Regions from separate parts of the Pseudomonas sp. S3_E10 genome, predicted to be linked through region 1. Evidence: riboswitches for the same ligand, from Rfam matches in the RefSeq annotation. Region 1 holds a riboswitch; each other region holds the start of a gene.
The links. Region 1 has a riboswitch for cobalamin ahead of cobW (cobalamin biosynthesis protein CobW). Riboswitches for the same ligand answer to the same signal wherever they lie in the genome.
Positions count from the first base shown of each region.

Region 2: another riboswitch for cobalamin. It lies ahead of cobO (cob(I)yrinic acid a,c-diamide adenosyltransferase); the one in region 1 lies ahead of cobW (cobalamin biosynthesis protein CobW).
Region 3: another riboswitch for cobalamin. It lies ahead of AB4N98_RS21675 (ABC transporter substrate-binding protein); the one in region 1 lies ahead of cobW (cobalamin biosynthesis protein CobW).

Region 1 is NZ_CP162743.1:5,365,871-5,371,876, forward strand. Features, by position in the region: gene nfuA (Fe-S biogenesis protein NfuA) at 1-122, shown strand, start outside; gene cobM (precorrin-4 C(11)-methyltransferase) at 299-1,045, opposite strand; gene AB4N98_RS24705 (cobalamin biosynthesis protein) at 1,116-1,508, opposite strand; gene AB4N98_RS24710 (CbtA family protein) at 1,505-2,209, opposite strand; gene AB4N98_RS24715 (CbtB domain-containing protein) at 2,221-2,409, opposite strand; cobalamin riboswitch at 2,507-2,711, opposite strand; cobalamin riboswitch at 2,754-2,952, shown strand; gene cobW (cobalamin biosynthesis protein CobW) at 3,047-4,108, shown strand; gene cobN (cobaltochelatase subunit CobN) at 4,112-6,006, shown strand, end outside.
Region 2 is NZ_CP162743.1:4,433,688-4,439,693, forward strand. Features, by position in the region: gene AB4N98_RS20355 (C40 family peptidase) at 87-716, shown strand; gene AB4N98_RS20360 (C40 family peptidase) at 861-1,400, shown strand; cobalamin riboswitch at 1,498-1,743, shown strand; gene cobO (cob(I)yrinic acid a,c-diamide adenosyltransferase) at 1,823-2,434, shown strand; gene AB4N98_RS20370 (cobyrinate a,c-diamide synthase) at 2,431-3,759, shown strand; gene bluB (5,6-dimethylbenzimidazole synthase) at 3,756-4,406, shown strand; gene cbiB (adenosylcobinamide-phosphate synthase CbiB) at 4,403-5,311, shown strand; gene cobD (threonine-phosphate decarboxylase CobD) at 5,304-6,006, shown strand, end outside.
Region 3 is NZ_CP162743.1:4,726,718-4,732,723, reverse strand. Features, by position in the region: gene AB4N98_RS21685 (hypothetical protein) at 1-452, opposite strand, end outside; gene AB4N98_RS21680 (M24 family metallopeptidase) at 687-1,550, opposite strand; cobalamin riboswitch at 1,611-1,804, shown strand; gene AB4N98_RS21675 (ABC transporter substrate-binding protein) at 1,920-2,930, shown strand; gene AB4N98_RS21670 (FecCD family ABC transporter permease) at 2,927-3,931, shown strand; gene AB4N98_RS21665 (ABC transporter ATP-binding protein) at 3,928-4,692, shown strand; gene AB4N98_RS21660 (alpha/beta hydrolase) at 4,918-5,841, opposite strand; gene tspO (tryptophan-rich sensory protein TspO) at 5,841-6,006, opposite strand, start outside.

The sequences.
Region 1 (6,006 bases):
GCGGCCAGGCCGACGTGACCTTGCGTGAAGGCATCGAGCGCACCTTGCTCGAGCGTATTCCGGAGCTCAAGGGTGTACGTGACGTGACCGACCATACGCAGAAAGAAAACGCCTACTACTGAGTAAGGCGTTCACTGCGAAAATAAAAAACGGCGCCCCGTGAGCGCCGTTTTTTATACTTTTAATTCAGTGGGTTACGTTGTTTATCTCAGACGGAAGATTAGGTGTGGGGCTTGCTTCCGATAGCGGTGCCTCAGTCGCCTCGACCGCTGGCTGATACACGCATCTGGTAAAAAAGCTAAGGTCGATAAAGATGCGCATGCCCAGCCCGATACAGCGATGACTCGCTGAAACTGTCATTGGCCAGCACCCGACCCACCACAATCAGCGCCGTGCGCCGAAAGCCCTTGGCGGCGACTTTGCCGGCGATATCAGCGAGCGTGCCGACCGCCCAATCCTGGTCCGGCCACGTCGCGCGGTGCACCACGGCAATCGGGCAATCCGCGCCGTAATGCGGCAACAGCTCGGTGACGATCTTTTCCAGATGATTGACCCCCAGGTGAATCGCCATGGTCGTGCCGTGGCGGGCCAGGCTGTCGAAGTCTTCGCCGACCGGCATGCTGGTTTTATCGGCGTAGCGCGTCAGGATCACGCTTTGGGCGATGTCCGGCAGGGTCAATTCGGCCTCCAGCAACGCAGCGCAGGCCGCCACTGCGGTGACGCCGGGGATGATCTGGAAGGGAATGTCCCATTCGCGCAACTGGCGGATTTGCTCGCCAATCGCGCCGTACAGGCTCGGGTCGCCGGAATGCACACGTGCCACGTCCTGGCCTTTGGCATGGGCGGCCTTGATCAGGTCGATGATTTGCTCCAGGTGCAATTCGGCGCTGTTGACCACCTGTTCCGCCTGATGGCCGTCCAATACCGCTGCGGGCACCAGGGAGCCGGCGTAAATGATCACCGGGCAACTGCGGATCAACCGTTGGCCCTTGATGGTAATCAATTCCGGGTCGCCGGGGCCGGCGCCGATGAAGTAGACGGTCATGGAGAGTTCCTGTCGAAAAACGGGCGAGCATGAAGGATGCTCATGATCGGAAAGCGCGATTATCGGGATTTTAGCCGGCGCAGGCCAACGCAAAGGTGGCCTGGGCGGTTTTCCGGCGGGTGATCAACAAGCGGGCAGGGCCGCCGCAGAGCTGTTCGGCCAGGGCCAGGGCGGCGCTTTCGGCGATGCCGTAACAGCCGGTATGGGCGAAGGCAACTGCGGATTTATGGCTCAGCCGCGCTTCATAAACGGCCAGTTGCCCGGCGCTGAAGCACCGCAAGGGCAGGTCGAGCCATCGGGCCAGGGCGAGTAGCCCCGGCTCGTTTTGTTTACGGTCGATGCTGGCCAGTGCCATGACACGGTGACGCTCGACGCCGCCCTCGGCGAGGGCCGCATCAAACAGGCCCAACAGGGTGGCTGCATCACAACCGCGCTGGCAGCCCAGGCCGACCACGTAGGTCATGCCGAGTAGCGATCATCGCGGTTGCGACGGAACAGCCAGGCGCTGATCAGGCCCAGGGCCAGCCAGAACGCCATATTGGTCAGCTGCGAGGCGATCTTGAACTGCGCCTCCAGGGCTTGCGGCGCGAGCATTGAATGCACTAGCGGCTGCGGCGCGCCGAGTATGTGCGGCACCGCGAGGATGGCTGCGCCCAGCACTTTGAGCAGCCCATTGCGGCCGAAAACGATCAGCGCAATACCGGCGGCGGTGGAGGCGGCGGTGCCGATCCACCATGCCTGGCGTAGCGCCAAGTCAGCGGCGGCAGTGCCCGGCAACTCCGGTGGCAGGCCGAGGGTTGGCGCCAGCACAAAGGTCGCGTAACCCGCCAAGCCCCACAGCAGGCCTTGGGCGGTGCGAGTCGGCGTGCGCAAGGTGTAAAGGCCAGCCAGCATCAGCGCAAAACCGACGGCTACCACCAGGTTGGCGCCCGTGGTCGAGAGCACGCGCTGCCAGCCGTCTTCCGGCTCCCAGGCTTCGGCGTCATGGGTGTGCGCGGCAGCGCCGGCGGCGTGCTCATGCACAACCTCTGTGGCGGCCGGGGCTTTTTCAAAGGTTTCCGCCTGCAGAATCAGCGGGGCAACCCAGAAGCTTTGCAGCAGGGTCAGCAGCAGGGCGGCCAACAGGCCGCTGAACCCTGCGGTTTGCGCAATACGCTTGATCATGTCGGCAGGTCTCAATGGCACGGGAACGCGGCGCTGTGGCGGGTATCGTGGGCAGCGTTGTGCACCGCCTCAATGTGCGAGAAACCGGCGAAATACACCAGGCACGCACCGAGGATCGACGCGCCGATAGCGGCGCTCAGGCGTTGGCTCAGGGTGGAGGTGCTGCTGGCGGTGTGCGAGGTGCTGCTGATGATCGACATGGCGCGTCCCTTTCAGGTGTCAGGGTGAAACGAGCGCATGAAAACCCCGCGAGCCAGGCCCACAGGGTTCTGAACAGCGCCCGCCCACCGCGGGTTTGTTATCTGAAGTTTTCGGGCCGGTCTCCGGGCTTGCGAGGGACACTGGGTCTATAAAGCATCGCCTTCCCATGCCGTACAGGCACAGTGGATCTGACGCTTCGCTCGCTTACCGTTGCGGGGGCAGCACCGGACTTGCCATACGGATATGAAGTACCGGTTTCCCGTTTCACCCTGTGAAGGGCACCCGAAACAAGGCTTGTAGGAAAGCATGCAGAGCGGCGGTAGTCAAATTGACCGAGCCCCTGTAGCCTTGCACCCTTCGAGGTTCTTCGGCCCAGGCCGAAGCTAAGAAGGGAACGCGGTTCAAGCCGCGGCTGCCCCCGCAACTGTGAAGGGTTTACCGACTGCCATGCCACTGCCGATCAGGCGGGAAGGCGCAGCCGGCGCCGGTCGTACGGCCCGCAAGCCCCAAGCCAGGAGACCTGCCTCGCAACCGATTTTCCAATTCAACCGGGCGGGGTGATCCGGTGACGAAATCCGCTGCTGCGCGCTGTCGCAGGGCCAATCGTCCCGTATGCCCGCCCCAAAAGGGCATCCGATGAAAACACTGGCCAAACTTCCCGTCACCATCGTTACCGGCTTCCTCGGCTCGGGCAAAACCACCTTGCTGCGCCATATGCTCGACAACGCCCAGGGCCGTCGTATCGCGGTGATCGTCAACGAATTCGGCGAGCTGGGTATCGACGGTGAAATCCTCAAGCAGTGCTCCATCGGTTGCACCGAAGAAGAAGCCAACGGCCGTGTCTACGAATTGGCCAACGGCTGCCTGTGCTGCACGGTGCAGGAAGAGTTCTTCCCGGTGATGCGCGAACTGGTGGCCCGTCGTGGCGACCTCGACCATATCCTCATCGAAACCTCGGGCCTGGCCCTGCCAAAACCGCTGGTGCAAGCGTTCCAGTGGCCGGAAATCCGCAGCGCCTGCACGGTTGACGCGGTGATCACCGTGGTCGACAGCCCGGCCGTGGCCGCCGGCACCTTTGCCGCGTTCCCGGACCAGGTCGACGCCCAGCGCAAACTCGACCCGAACCTGGACCACGAGTCGCCGCTGCACGAGCTGTTCGCCGACCAACTGGCCAGCGCCGACTTGGTCATCCTCAACAAGTGCGACCTGATCAGCCCTGAAGACCTGGCCCGCGTGCGCCTGGAAGTCGCCGAAGAGCTGCCGCCGGCCGTCAAGGTCATTGAAGCGAGCAGCGGTCGCCTGCCGCTCGACGTGCTGATCGGCCTGGGTGCCGGCTCCGAGGAGCACATCGATGGTCGCCACAGCCATCACGATCACCACCATGAAGGCGAAGACGATCACGACCACGATGCGTTTGATTCGATCTCCATCGACCTGCCGCAAGCCGACGAAGCGCTGCTGCTCGACGCCCTGACCCAACTGGTGGTGCAACACGGCATCCTGCGCATCAAAGGGTTCGCCGCGATCCCCAACAAGCCGATGCGCCTGCTGATCCAGGGCGTGGGCACGCGTTTTGACAAGCATTTCGACCGCGCCTGGGGCGCAGACGAAGCGCGCATTACGCGCCTGGTGCTGATCGGCCAGGAGCTGGATGCCGCCGCCCTTGAAGCGCAATTGCGCGCCGCGCTCAGCGCTTAACCCATGCACCTGCTCAGGACTCAGCCCGGTGGTTTCGTCGCGGACGACAATATTGCCGACCTTGGTCAAACCCCCGCCGAACTGGTGATCCTGTGTAGCGGCGATTCGAGCCTGGCGCTGCTGGCCGAAGCGGCGCAGCAACTGCCCGAGGATTACCCCAGCCTGCGCCTGGCCAACCCGATGCAGGTGCAGAACCACGCCTCGGTCGACCTCTACGTTGACGAAGTGCTGCGCCACGCCAAGGTCATCCTGATTTCGTTGCATGGCGGCATCGCTTATTGGCGTTACGGCATCGAACGTCTGGTGGCGTTGGCCGAGCGCGGCGTCACGCTGATCCTGGTGCCGGGCGATGATCGTCCCGACCCCGAACTCAGTGGTCTCAGCACGGTCAACGCCGAGCAACGCGAGCGCCTGTGGCAATTTCTGCGTCAGGGCGGCTTGGGCAATGCGCTGGATTTCTATCGCTGCCTGGCCAGCGGTTATCTGGGCCGTGATTACCCGTGGGCCGAGCCGCAACCCCTGGCGCGCACCGCGATCTATCACCCGCGTAAAGCCAACGCCCGGCTCAATGACTGGCAGGCCGATTGGCATGCCGAACGGCCCGTGGTCGCGGTGTTGTTCTACCGTTCGCATTTGCAGGCGGCGAATACCGGTTTTATCGACGTGTTCTGCCAACGCTTGCAGGTGGCGGGCCTGAACCCGTTGCCGATGGCGGTGGCCAGCCTGAAAGAGCCCGGTTGCCTGACGGTGGTCGAGGACCTGCTGGACGAGGTCGGCGCGGCGCTGATTCTCAATACCACCGGCTTTGCTCAATCAAGCCCCGAAGCTCCGCACCTGCGCCCGTTTCGCCGCAATATCCCGGTGATCCAGGCCATTTGCGCCCAAGACAACAGGCCCGGCTGGCAGGCCAGCGAACAGGGCCTGGGCCCGCGCGATTTGGCCATGCACATCGCTTTGCCGGAGCTGGATGGGCGCATCATCAGCCGCCCCATCAGCTTCAAAGACCTGGCCTGGCGCAGCGAGCGCAGCCAGTCTGACGTGGTGTGCTACCGCGCAGCGCCCGAGCGCATGGATTTTGTCGCCGAACTGGCACGGCGCTGGGTCGAGTTGGCGCGGGTACCGAATGCAGACAAGCGCATCGCGCTGATCCTTGCCAATTACCCGACCCGCGACGGGCGCATCGGCAACGGTGTGGGCCTGGACACCCCGGCGGCGGCGCTGAATATCCTGCGGGCGCTGCAAGCCGAAGGGTATTCGCTGCCGGATGCATTGCCGGACAGCGGCACGGCATTGATCCATGAGCTGCTCGGTGGCGTCACCAATGATCTGGACAGCCTTGACCTGCGCCCTTGCCATCAAAGCCTGGGCCTGGATGACTACGAGGCGATGTTCCTGCGCTTGCCCGAGGCCAATCGCCAGGCCGTGCTGGAGCGCTGGGGTACGCCCCACAACGACCCGATGTTTCGGGATGGCCGCCTGATGATTGCCGGGCTGCGCCTGGGCCTGACTTTTGTCGGCATTCAACCGGCGCGGGGTTACCAGGTGGATGCCAGTGCGGTGTACCACGACCCGGACCTGGTGCCGCCGCATGGTTACCTGGCGTTCTATTTTTGGTTGCGCCACACCTACGGCGCCCATGGCGTGATTCACGTGGGCAAGCACGGTAACCTCGAGTGGCTGCCGGGCAAGGGCGTGGGCTTGTCGGAAAACTGCTGGCCCGACGTGCTGCTGGGGCCGCTGCCGAATATCTACCCGTTTATCGTCAACGATCCGGGCGAGGGCGCCCAGGCCAAGCGGCGCACCCAGGCGGTGATCATCGACCACCTGATGCCGCCGCTGACCCGCGCCGAAACCTATGGCCCGCTGCGTAACCTGGAGCTGTTGGCGGACGAGTACTA
Region 2 (6,006 bases), 930 kb from region 1:
GTCACATAGCGCACGATTGAATTTGCAAATCGATGTGATAGAGGGCATAGTCTCGGCTTCTTTACACATCAGCCACGGTCGTGCCCATGCTAAATCGCTTCGCACCCCTCGTGCCTCTCGCACTCGTTACCCTGTTGTTTGGTTGCGCCTCCCACCCTCAACAAGTGGCAGAGCAGCAGAAGCCTCAACAACAGTCCCAGGCAAAATTCGTCGCTGCGCAGTCTGCTTCCGTTTATGAAGAAGAGCTGGCAACCGAGAAAGAACTGGCCGATTTCTCCGGCAACAAGCCTTACCAGCTTCCAGTTCTGGCCGACAGCATCCTAGAACGCGGCATGTCCCTGATCGGTACCCGTTACCGTTTCGGCGGTACCTCCGAAGCCGGTTTCGATTGCAGCGGTTTTATCGGCTATCTGTTTCGCGAAGAAGCCGGCATGAACCTGCCACGCTCCACGCGCGAAATGATCAACGTGAAAGCACCGTTGGTCGCACGCAACAACCTCAAGCCCGGTGATCTGCTTTTCTTCAGTACGGCAGGCCGTGGTCGTGTCAGTCACGCCGGTATCTACTTGGGTGACAACCAGTTTATCCACTCCAGCAGCCGTCGCAGTGGCGGTGTGCGAGTCGACAGCCTGGGTGACAGCTACTGGAGCAAAACCTTCATCGAAGCCAAGCGCGCACTCGCCATGGCCCCGACTACGGTTACCGCCAGTAAGTAAACTTAAAGTGATACTTGAAGTTTGACGCGTAAGCGCTAGAATCCCTGGATATTGTTGTAACCCGTTCGCGCGAGCTTTGCTTGCGCGTTCTGGTTTTCAGCGTTCGGCAGCGAAAGCCGCATCCAGACCAGGATTGTTCTGCACATGTCGACCTCGGCCCGCCTGATTCTAATTGTTTGCGCCGCGCTTCTCAGCGCCTGCGCCAGCCGCACACCGCCGCCCGCGCCCATCGCGGTCAAGCCCAAGCCGGTGTTCAATTATTCCACCCAGAACTTTTCGCCTGCTGCCGAAGACGTGCTCTTTCGTGCGCTGGGCCTGGTCGGCACGCCTTATCGCTGGGGCGGTAACACGCCGGACTCCGGTTTTGATTGCAGCGGCCTGATCGGCTTCGTCTACCGCGACGCCGCCGGCATTTCCCTGCCACGCACCACGCGCGAGCTGATCGTGATGCGCGCCCAGGATGTGAGCGAGCAGAACCTGCAAACCGGCGACCTATTGTTCTTCGCCACCGGTGGTGGCTCGCAGGTCAGCCATGCTGGGATCTACGTGGGTGAAGGTCGCTTTGTCCATGCGCCGCAAACCGGTGGCACGGTGAAACTGGACACCCTGTCCAAAGCGTATTGGCAGAATGCTTACCTGAGTGCCAAGCGCGTATTGCCGGGCAATCTGGCGCGTAATCCTTAGAATCAATGCCACGTTGCACGCTTAAAGCTGCAAGACGGCGCAATGCCTGCTTGTAGCTTTAGGCTTGACGCTTGCAGCTAGCCCTCCAACCCACTAACCTTCGCCGCTTGTTCCAGGTGCTCTGTGACCCGTGGGTCGACAGAGTGAAACAGGGAAACCGGTGAGTGAGCGCGCTTATACACAGCGCCGCCGCAATTCCGGCGCTGCCCCCGCAACGGTAAATGAGTCAAGACCCTGCATTGAGCCACTGTATCGCTCGCGATATGGGAAGGCGCAGCGTCGGCCTGTTCGCTTCAGAACGCCACTCATGAGCCCGGAGACCGGCCAGGATCATCCAACAGCATCACGGTGGGCGATGCTTGGCTGTCTGTTTTTTCTTTTCCCTGCCCGCCGTTTTTGTTCAGCCCCAACGGAGAGCTGCCATGACCGATACCCCCGACCGCGATGAACGCCACCTGGCACGCATGCTGCGCAAAAAAGCCGTGATCGACGAGCGCATCGCCAATTCACCCAATGAATGCGGCTTGCTATTGGTGCTCACCGGTAATGGCAAAGGCAAGAGCAGCTCGGCATTCGGCATGCTCGCCCGCGCCATGGGCCATGGCATGCAGTGCGGCGTGGTGCAGTTCATCAAGGGGCGTAACAGTACCGGCGAAGAATTGTTTTTCCGCCGTTTCCCCGAGCAAGTGCGCTTTCACGTGATGGGCGAAGGCTTCACTTGGGAAACCCAGGACCGGCAGCGCGATATTGCCGCCGCCGAAGCCGCCTGGGCCGTGTCGCGCCAATTACTGCAAGACCCGTCCATTGGCCTGGTGGTGCTGGATGAGCTCAATATTGCCCTCAAGCATGGCTACCTCGACCTCGATCATGTTCTGAGCGACCTGCAAGCCCGCCCACCGATGCAACACGTGGTCGTCACCGGCCGTGGCGCCAAGCCCGAGTTGATCGAAATGGGCGACACCGTCACTGAAATGGGCATGCTCAAGCATGCGTTCCAGGCCGGTATCAAGGCACAGAAGGGCGTCGAACTGTGAACCCGCCCCGTCATTGCCCGGCTGTATTGATCGCCGCTCCGGCGTCCGGCCAGGGCAAAACCACCGTCACCGCCGCGCTCGCCCGTTTGCATCGTAACCTGGGGCGCAACGTGCGCGTGTTCAAATGCGGCCCGGACTTTCTGGACCCGATGATCCATGAGCGCGCCAGCGGTGCGCCGGTTTATCAATTGGACATGTGGATGGTGGGCGAGCAGGAAAGTCGCCGCTTGTTGTGGGAAGCGGCGGGGGAGGCGGACCTGATCCTGATCGAGGGCGTGATGGGCCTGTTCGACGGCACGCCGTCCAGCGCCGACCTGGCGCGGCACTTCGGCGTGCCGGTGTTGGGCGTGATCGACGGCACCGCCATGGCCCAGACCTTTGGCGCGCTGGCATTGGGCCTGGCGCGCTATCAGCCGGACCTGCCGTTTGCCGGGGTACTGGCCAACCGCGTCGGCACGCTGCGCCATGCGCAGTTGCTCGAAGGCAGCCTCACCGAAGGCCTGCGCTGGTACGGCGCGTTGTCACGTGAGACCGGTATCGAGCTGCCCAGTCGTCACCTGGGGCTGGTGCAGGCCAGCGAATTGAATGATCTCGATATGCGCCTGGACGCCGCCGCCCAAGCCCTGGGCGGTAGTTGCGAAGTCGCGCTGCCGCCGCCGGTGGCCTTCGCCGCACCGCAGGTGATCGAGGCGGAGCCATTGCTCAAGGGCGTGCGCATCGCCGTCGCCCGTGACGAAGCCTTCGCGTTCACCTACGGCGCCAGCCTCGACCTGCTGCGAGCGATGGGGGCTCAGTTGAGCTTCTTTTCGCCGATCCATGATCACGCACTGCCCGACGCCGACAGCCTCTATCTGCCCGGTGGTTACCCGGAACTGCACCACCAGGCGCTGTCGGAAAATACCCCGATGCTCGCTGCCATCCGCGCCCACCACGCCGCCGGCAAGCCGTTGCTCGCCGAATGCGGCGGCATGCTCTACCTGCTGGACTCGCTCACCGACGTCGACGGCAACCGTGCCGAACTGCTCGGCCTTTTACCGGGCGATGCGGTGATGCAAAAGAAACTCGCGGCCCTGGCCCTGCAAAGCGTCGAATTGCCGGAAGGCGTGTTGCGCGGGCACACGTATCACCATTCCCTGACCAGCACCGAGTGCCAGCCGATTGCCCGTGGCCTGAGCCCTAACGGTGGGCGCGGTGCCGAGGCGGTTTACCGACAGGGGCGGATGACAGCCTCTTATGTGCACTTTTATTTCCCATCGAACCCATCAGCGGTCGCCGCCTTGTTTGCACCCAATGTGGGAGGGGGCTTGCCCTCGATAGGGCCATGACCGACAACGCATTTGCCCCGGCCGACCGCGACGCCGTCTACCGCGCCATCGCCGAGCGCCGCGACATGCGCCACTTCAGCGGCGGTACGGTGGCTCCCGAATTGCTTCATCGCCTGCTCCAGGCCGCGCATCAGGCACCCAGTGTGGGTTTGATGCAGCCGTGGCGTTTTATCCGCATCAGCGACCGCCACCTGCGTGGGCAAATCCAGCAAGTGGTCGAAGAAGAGCGCGTGCGCACCGCCCAAGCCCTGGGCGAACGTTCCGATGAATTCATGAAGCTCAAGGTCGAAGGCATTCACGACTGCGCTGAAGTACTGGTGGCGGCGTTGATGGATGATCGCGAGCGGCACATTTTCGGCCGCCGTACCTTGCCGGAAATGGACATGGCTTCGCTGTCCTGTGCGATCCAGAATCTATGGCTGGCTGCCCGTGTCGAAGGGCTGGGCATGGGCTGGGTATCGTTGTTCGACCCCCAGGCCCTGGCCGATCTGCTGGGCCTGCCGCCCGGCGCCAAACCCCTGGCCGTGCTGTGCCTGGGGCCGGTGGCCGAATTCTATCCGGCACCGATGTTGCAGCTCGAAGGCTGGGCCGAACCGCGGCCGCTGAAAGACATGTTGTATGAGAATACGTGGGGAGCGAGTCAATGAGTGTGGCCTTGCTGTGTGTCGCCGGGGTGGCGTTGGATGCGCTGCTGGGTGAACCCAGGCGTCGGCATCCGCTGGTGGCGTTCGGCAATTTTGCCGGGCGCATCGAGCAACGCTTCAATAGCGGTGGCCGTGGCTGGCGCAGCCATGGCGTGACGGCATGGTTTATCGCCGTGGTGCCGTTGACGCTGCTGGCCACCGCGCTGTCGTGGGCGCCCTATATCGGGTGGGCGCTGGAGATTCTGGCGCTGTACTGTGCCCTCGGCATGCGCAGCCTGGGTGAACATGTACTGCCTGTCGCCCAGGCGTTGCGCAGCGATGACCTGGATGAAGCGCGCACGCGGGTGAGTTACCTGGTGAGCCGCCAGACCAGCGAGCTGGACAGCACCGAAGTAGCCCGTGCCGCCACCGAATCGGTGCTCGAAAACGGCAGTGATGCGGTGTTTGCCGCGTTGTTCTGGTTCGTGGTCGCTGGCGTACCGGGGGTGGTGCTCTACCGTTTGAGCAATACCCTCGACGCCATGTGGGGCTATCGCAATGAGCGCTTTGAACGCTTTGGCTGGGCGGCGGCGAAAATCGACGACGTACTGAACTACATTCCTGCGCGCCTGGTGGCCTTGACCTACGCGGTGCTGGGCAAAACCGCCCTGGCGCTCAAATGCTGGCGTACCCAGGGGCCGACATGGGACAGCCCCAACGCGGGGCCGGTGATGGCGTCCGGGGCCGGCGCACTGGGCGTCGAATTGGGCGGTGCGGCGATTTATCACGGCGAGCTGCACCAGCGCCCGCCATTGGGCGAAGGCCCGGCGGCGGATGCCGATTCAATCGAACGAGGCTGGCAACTGGTGCAGCGCGGCGTTTGGCTGTGGCTGCTGATCCTATGCGCGGGGGCGCAATTCTATGCTTGAACACGGTGGTCGGCTGCGCAAAGCGTCGGTTCAATACGGGATTGCCGAGGCCAACTGGCTGGATCTCTCCAGCGGCCTTGCGCCCTGGCCCTGGCCGATCCCCGAGATACCGCTACGCGCTTGGGCGCGCCTGCCGGAAACCGACGACGGCCTGGAGCAGGCCGCCGGCGAGTATTACGGCGCGGCGCACGTGTTGCCGGTGCCCGGTTCCCAGGCGGCGATCCAGTTGCTGCCACGCCTGCGCCGTGCGGGCAAGGTCGGCGTGTTATCGCCGTGCTACGCCGAACACGCCGAAGCTTGGCGCCGCGCGGGTTACGTGGTGCGTGAGGTGCAGGAGCAGGAAGTCGACTTTTTCCTCGATGGCCTCGATGTGCTGGTGGTGGTCAACCCCAACAACCCCACCGGTCTGAGCCTCAGCCCGCAGCGCCTGCTGGATTGGCACACGCGGCTGGCCCAGCGCGGCGGCTGGCTGGTGGTGGACGAAGCGTTTATGGACGTGACCCCGCAATTGAGCCTGGCGAGCCAGGCCCATCAGGTTGGCCTGATTGTACTGCGCTCGTTCGGCAAGTTTTTCGGCCTGGCGGGTGTACGGCTGGGCTTTGTGCTGGCCGAGCGCCGGCTGCTCAAGTTGCTCGCCGAGCAGGTCGGGCCGTGGGCGGTCAGTGGGCCGACGCGGGTGCTTGGCCAAGCGTGCC
Region 3 (6,006 bases), 640 kb from region 1:
TATTGGCGATCCATCAAGGCCATGCGGTTAATGTGGGCGTCCGTGGCCGCCCGGAACGACTGATTGCTGGTTGTGATATAGGCCGCGGTGCGGTCAGTCAGGCGTGCGTTTAACTGGCTGCGGGTGTGGGCATCCAGTGCCTGGGGCGCGGTGGCCATGGTTTGCAGTGTCACGTCGTTCAAACGACTCAACTCATCGCGGTAGGTGTTTACGTATTCGGCACGGGCCGCGTCATGCTGGTGGTTCAAGTCGTACTGCATGGCTTCCAGGTTCTGCTTGTAGAGCGCCCAATAGCCCTCGGGCAGCACGCCACCGTCTTGTTTACGCAATTTGGCAATGCGCGCGTCGTTATCCGGAGCCGGTTGGAGTACGGGCTTGCGCGCAGAAGTGACGACGGGGTCTTGATCAATGATCTGGTCGATCCAGCCCAGCCTTGAAGGGTTCGAGGGCAAAACCTGTCCTAACGGTTCAAGCGGCACTGGCGCAGCAGGTGGGGGTGACGACACTGACTGGGCGCAACCACCCAGCAGTAACAAGGTGCAAAGCCGGGTCAGGACAAGGACGTTGCGAAAAGACATAAGTTCTCCATGAACAAAGGCGAATCGAAAGGGCGCGGCAAATAATATCATTGAGCCATCACTGCGTATCACCCCATCGCCCAAGCATTCGCAGGGCGGTACAGCGCATCAATCCAGCATCCGGCTAAGCAGCCGGTGCCCATCTGCCGTCACCTCGACCATCGCCGACAACATCACGCCGTCGGCACCGTCCGTGGAGAGCAGGCTCCAAAAGTCCGGTGGCTGATACCTCACACCAACGGTGCCCGCCTTGGCGATCACATACACGTTGAGCACTTGCCCGGGTTGCATCAACGGGCTGTCACCCTCGACCTTGTAACCGAGCACTTGCGGCTTTTGTATGCGCGCCTGCCCCATGGCATAGCCCGCAAACTCACGCACCGCGACGGCATGGCCCGCGTCCAGTTCCTGTTGTATCGCCGCCCCCACATTGGCCAGCCGCTCGCCGCCCTGAACGTGGGCGACTCCGTTGGCCAGCGCACGGCGCGCAGTCATCAGCAATTGGCGTTGCGCCGGGGTGGCATTGGGTGTGGCAAACGTCCAGACCTGAGCAACATGGGCCTGCGCCGATGCCGCGATCAACTCCACTTTTACCAGCGCCGCGTCCGGGAACGGCACATCGGTGGGCGGCGCGGCGCTCACCTGGTTATTCACCGACACCGCCACCGCTGCCGGGTAGCCGCGATAACCGAACATCATCGGCAGCCAGCCGTGCTGTGCGTACTGGTCGAGTAAAAATTCCTGGACCGCAGTGCCGGTGCCGCCCTTGCGGATCAGCGGCGCGACCTTGCGCAACAGGTCACTGGCGATGGGCGCCAGTTTGGCTTCCTCGGCAAGAATGGTTGCGTCATCCAACTGGGCGATGGCGCGGGCCCTGTCGCCGATCGCGTCGGTGTAGCGGGCGAGCGCAGGGTCAGCGGCGTGTGCGCTCATGCAAAACAACAGTGGCACTATTCCCAGACGTATCAACATGGCCTTCCTTGGGTTGGTTATGGACGGACCCGAATTGTACCTCCACCCAGCGCCCAAGATGGACTACCATACCGCGCCGGTTCCCAAACGGGACTAATAGGGAATTCGAAACGCCGCACGCGGCGCCAATCGAAACTGCCCCCGCAACTGTAGATGCCGAGCCTGCTCCTTCATGCCACTGGACACCGTCCGGGAAGGCCGGAGCGAGGCGACGACGCATCAGTCAGGAGACCTGCCGGCCCAGCAACATCACTCACCGGCGGGGTGTCCGGGAAGGACATCCTCGCCTGCCCGAGCGGCAGCGTTCGAGGGCGTATTTCCGAGCCGTAACGCCCCTGCTGCACGTACGGTTCACACGGAGATTGCCCCATGCTGCCACGCGTTACCGCCCTGATCGCCGGGCTGGGCTTGTGTGCCCTGGCCCAAGCGGCGCCCACTCATTACCCGCTGGCGGTCGAAAACTGCGGCAGCACCGTGACCTTCCAGCACGCCCCCGAGCGCAGCGTGACCATCGGCCAGGCCGCCACCGAAATGCTCTACGCCCTGGGCGTGGGTGACAAAGTGGTCGGCACCTCGCTGTGGTTCAACAGCGTGTTGGCGCCGTTCAAGGCGCAGAACGACGGCATCGACCGCCTGGCCAACAACGAGCCGAGCTTTGAAGCGGTGATCGCCAAGCGCCCGCAACTGGTGGCGGCCGAGCTGGAATGGGTGGTCGGCGCGCAAGGGGTGGTGGGCACGCGCGAGCAGTTCCATGAATTGCAAATCCCCACCTACCTGCTGCCCTCCGACTGTGAAGGCAAAGACAACCTGGTCGGCGCCGACGGCACGCGGCTGGAGCCGTTCCGCATCGAGACGATCTACAAAAGCATCCACCAACTGGCGCAGATCTTCGACGTGCAGGATCGCGGCCAACAACTGAACGACGAACTCAAAGCGCGCCTGGCCAAATCCGTCGCCACCGCGCAAGGCAAGGGCTTGAAACACGCCAGCGCACTGGTCTGGTTCTCCAGCGCCGAGATGGCCAGCGACCCTTATGTGGCCGGGCACAAGGGCGTTCCCGAATTCATGTTGGAAACCCTCGGTTTGCACAACGTGGTGCAGTCCGATGAAGAGTGGCCCGCCGTCGGCTGGGAGACCCTCGCCAAAGCCAACCCGACCTTCCTGGTGATCGCCCGCATGGACCGCCGCCGCTACCCCGCCGACGACCATGAAAAGAAACTCGCCTTCCTGCGCAGCGACCCGGTCACGCGCAACATGGACGCGGTAAAAAACAACCGCATCATCATCCTCGATGCCCTGGCGCTGCAGGCAAGCCTGCGCACCTTTGATGGCCTTGAACAACTGGCCGCGGCCATCGACGGCTACAACCTGCCCAAATGATCCGTACCCTACTCGCCCTCGCGCTGCTGCTGGCCGCCGTCCTCGCCGGCGTGGCCATCGGCGAAACCGCCATCGAACCGCAGGTGGTGTTGCAGGTGCTCGCCAATAAACTGTGGAACGCCGGCTACCTGCTGGACCCCATCGACGAAGGCGTGGTGTGGAACTACCGCCTCACGCGCACCCTGGTCGCCGCCGCCTGCGGCGCCGGGCTGGCCACCTGCGGGGTGATTCTGCAATCGTTGTTGCGTAACCCGTTGGCCGACCCGTACTTGTTGGGCATCAGCGCCGGCGCCTCGACCGGCGCGGTGCTGGTGGCGTTGATGGGCGTGGGCGGCGGCTTGGTTTCGCTGTCGGCCGGCGCGTTTGTCGGGGCCATGGCGGCATTCGCCCTGGTGATTTTATTGGCGCGGGCCAGTGGCTCCATGAGCGGCACCGGGCAGATCATCCTCGCGGGCATCGCCGGCTCGCAGCTGTTCAATGCGCTCACCGCATTCCTGATCACCAAGTCCGCCAGCTCGGAACAGGCGCGCGGCATCCTGTTCTGGCTGCTCGGCAACCTCAGCGGCGTGCGCTGGCCGTCGGTGTGGCTGGCGGTGCCGGTCGCCGTGGCGGGCTTGGCCGTGTGCCTGTGGCACCGGCGTGCGCTGGATGCGTTTACCTTCGGCAGCGACTCGGCGGCGTCCCTCGGCATTGCGGTGCGCCGCGTACAGTTTGTGCTGGTGGGCTGCGCCGCGCTGGTCACGGCGGTGATGGTGTCGATTGTCGGCTCCATTGGCTTTGTCGGCCTGGTGATCCCCCACGCCGTGCGCTTGTTGCTCGGCACCGGGCACTCGCGACTGCTGCCGGCCAGTGCGTTGGGCGGCGCCTTGTTCCTGATCGCGGCCGATGTGCTATCGCGCACCTTGATCAAGGGCCAGGTGATCCCGGTGGGCGTGGTCACGGCGCTGGTCGGCGCGCCGGTGTTTGCGCTGATCCTGATCGGCCGGAGGAATGCCCGATGACAGTGCTCAGTTGCACGGGCCTGGGCTTCAAGGTGCGCGAGGCCGAGTTGCTGCGCGAGATTCACCTGGAGGTAAACCTGGGTGAAACCTTGGGCATCGTCGGCCCGAACGGTTCCGGCAAATCCACCCTGCTCAAACTGCTGGCGGGCTTGCGTACGCCCGCCAGCGGCGAGGTGCGACTGGGCGGCCAACGCCTGGGCGACCTCTCGCGCCGCACCATCGCGCAACAGTTGGCGGTGGTGGAGCAGCAGGCCGACACCGACGACGCGATCCGCGTGTTCGACGCCGTGGCGCTGGGCCGCACACCCTGGCTGTCGGCGCTGAGCCCATGGTCACACGACCACGACACAATCGTGCGCCAGGCCCTGCACGACGTGGACGCCACCCATCTGAGCCAACGCGCCTGGCGCAGCCTCTCCGGCGGCGAGCGCCAACGCGTGCACATCGCCCGTGCCCTGGCGCAACGGCCACAGATTCTGTTGCTGGATGAGCCGACCAACCATCTGGATATCCAGCATCAACTGGCGATTTTGAAAGGTGTCCAGGCGCTGCCGGTGACGACATTGATTGCGCTGCACGATCTCAACCAGGCACTGACCTGTGATCGGTTGGCCGTGCTGGATCGCGGGCGATTGGTGGCGCTGGGCAAGCCGATGGATGTACTCACACCGCAACGCCTGCAGGACACGTTCGGCGTGCAGGGGCACTACCTGACGGACCCGTTTGATGGGGCGCAAATACTGCGGTTGCGCTCTAACTGAGCGACCATGCCGTCGGGCAGCAAAGATCAGCGCTGGGAAACCCACAACAAACAGCCCACCATGCGCCCGCCGACCGTCACGTCTGGCCAAACTTCACTAATGGCGGCCTGAAAAATGGGTGGATATGTGTGCTGAGAATCTGGGGATACCTGCCAAAGTGCTATAAGGACTTTCCGCCTGCCTAGCCTTTTAAATCATGCCGATCAGCCGTTGTGGCGAACGGCTTTATTGTTCGCCATTGATACGTTTCGTGATCCACCTTCGGCCATACCCCAACACCCCATCCGCCATCGCCACCGGAAAATGAATGAACCCGTGCGCCGACTCCGGCAGCAGATGGGCCTCGGCCTGCGGCCATCGTTCAGCAATGAGCAACGTGTCGTCCCTGAGCGGGTCCAACTCGCCCACGAACATCAACGCTGGCGGCATACCTTCAAAGTCGCCATACAACGGCGACAACGGCGGTTGCCTGCGCTGTTCATCACTTAATTCCGGCGTGAGCAAGCGCAACGCCTCGACCATCCCCGGCCCGTCCAGCAATAACGTGCTCGGCCCGGCCTGGCGCACGCTCGGTGTGCCAGTCAAATCGTAAACGCCGTAATACAACACCGCACCGCTTACCCGTTTGAGCAACTCTGGCCATTGTTTGAACACCAGCAACGTCGCCGCCGCCAGATGCCCGCCGGCCGATTCGCCGACGAAGACCACCGGCAAATGCGCAAACTCTTCCTCGGCGAGCAACCAATGCGCCGCCGCCAGGCAGTCCTCCAACAGCCCTTCAACCGGCGTATCCACCGCCAGCCGATAATCCACCGACACCACCGCCACGTCGCACGCATTGACCATGCCGAGGTTGAGGTCGTCGTCCATCTGCGCATTGCCGATCACCCAACCGCCGCCGTGAATATCCAGTACCACCCCCTTGGGCGGGCCGCTCGGGCGCAGGATGCGCACGGGCACGCCCGCCACCACTTTGCATTCGACCACGGGCGCCTGCTTGAACGTTTGGCTTGCACGCAACAGCGCCTGGATCAGACGCGGTGTGACGCGGTTGCGGATTTTAAAGCGCGGCATCCACGCGAGCTTTTGATTGAAGCGGCGCATTTGGGCCAGTTCAGCCTCGCTCGCAGGCCAGAGTTTGTGAGCCATCAGCGGTTATTGCGCAAGATCGAGAAATTCAGCGCCGCCGCCACGCACAGCCACGCCAGGTACGGGAACAGGATCAAGCCGGTGATCAGGTCCAGGCGCACCGCCAATACCACCATCGCCGCCACGGTGAGCCATAGCAGCACGATAACCACCATGCCGGCGAGC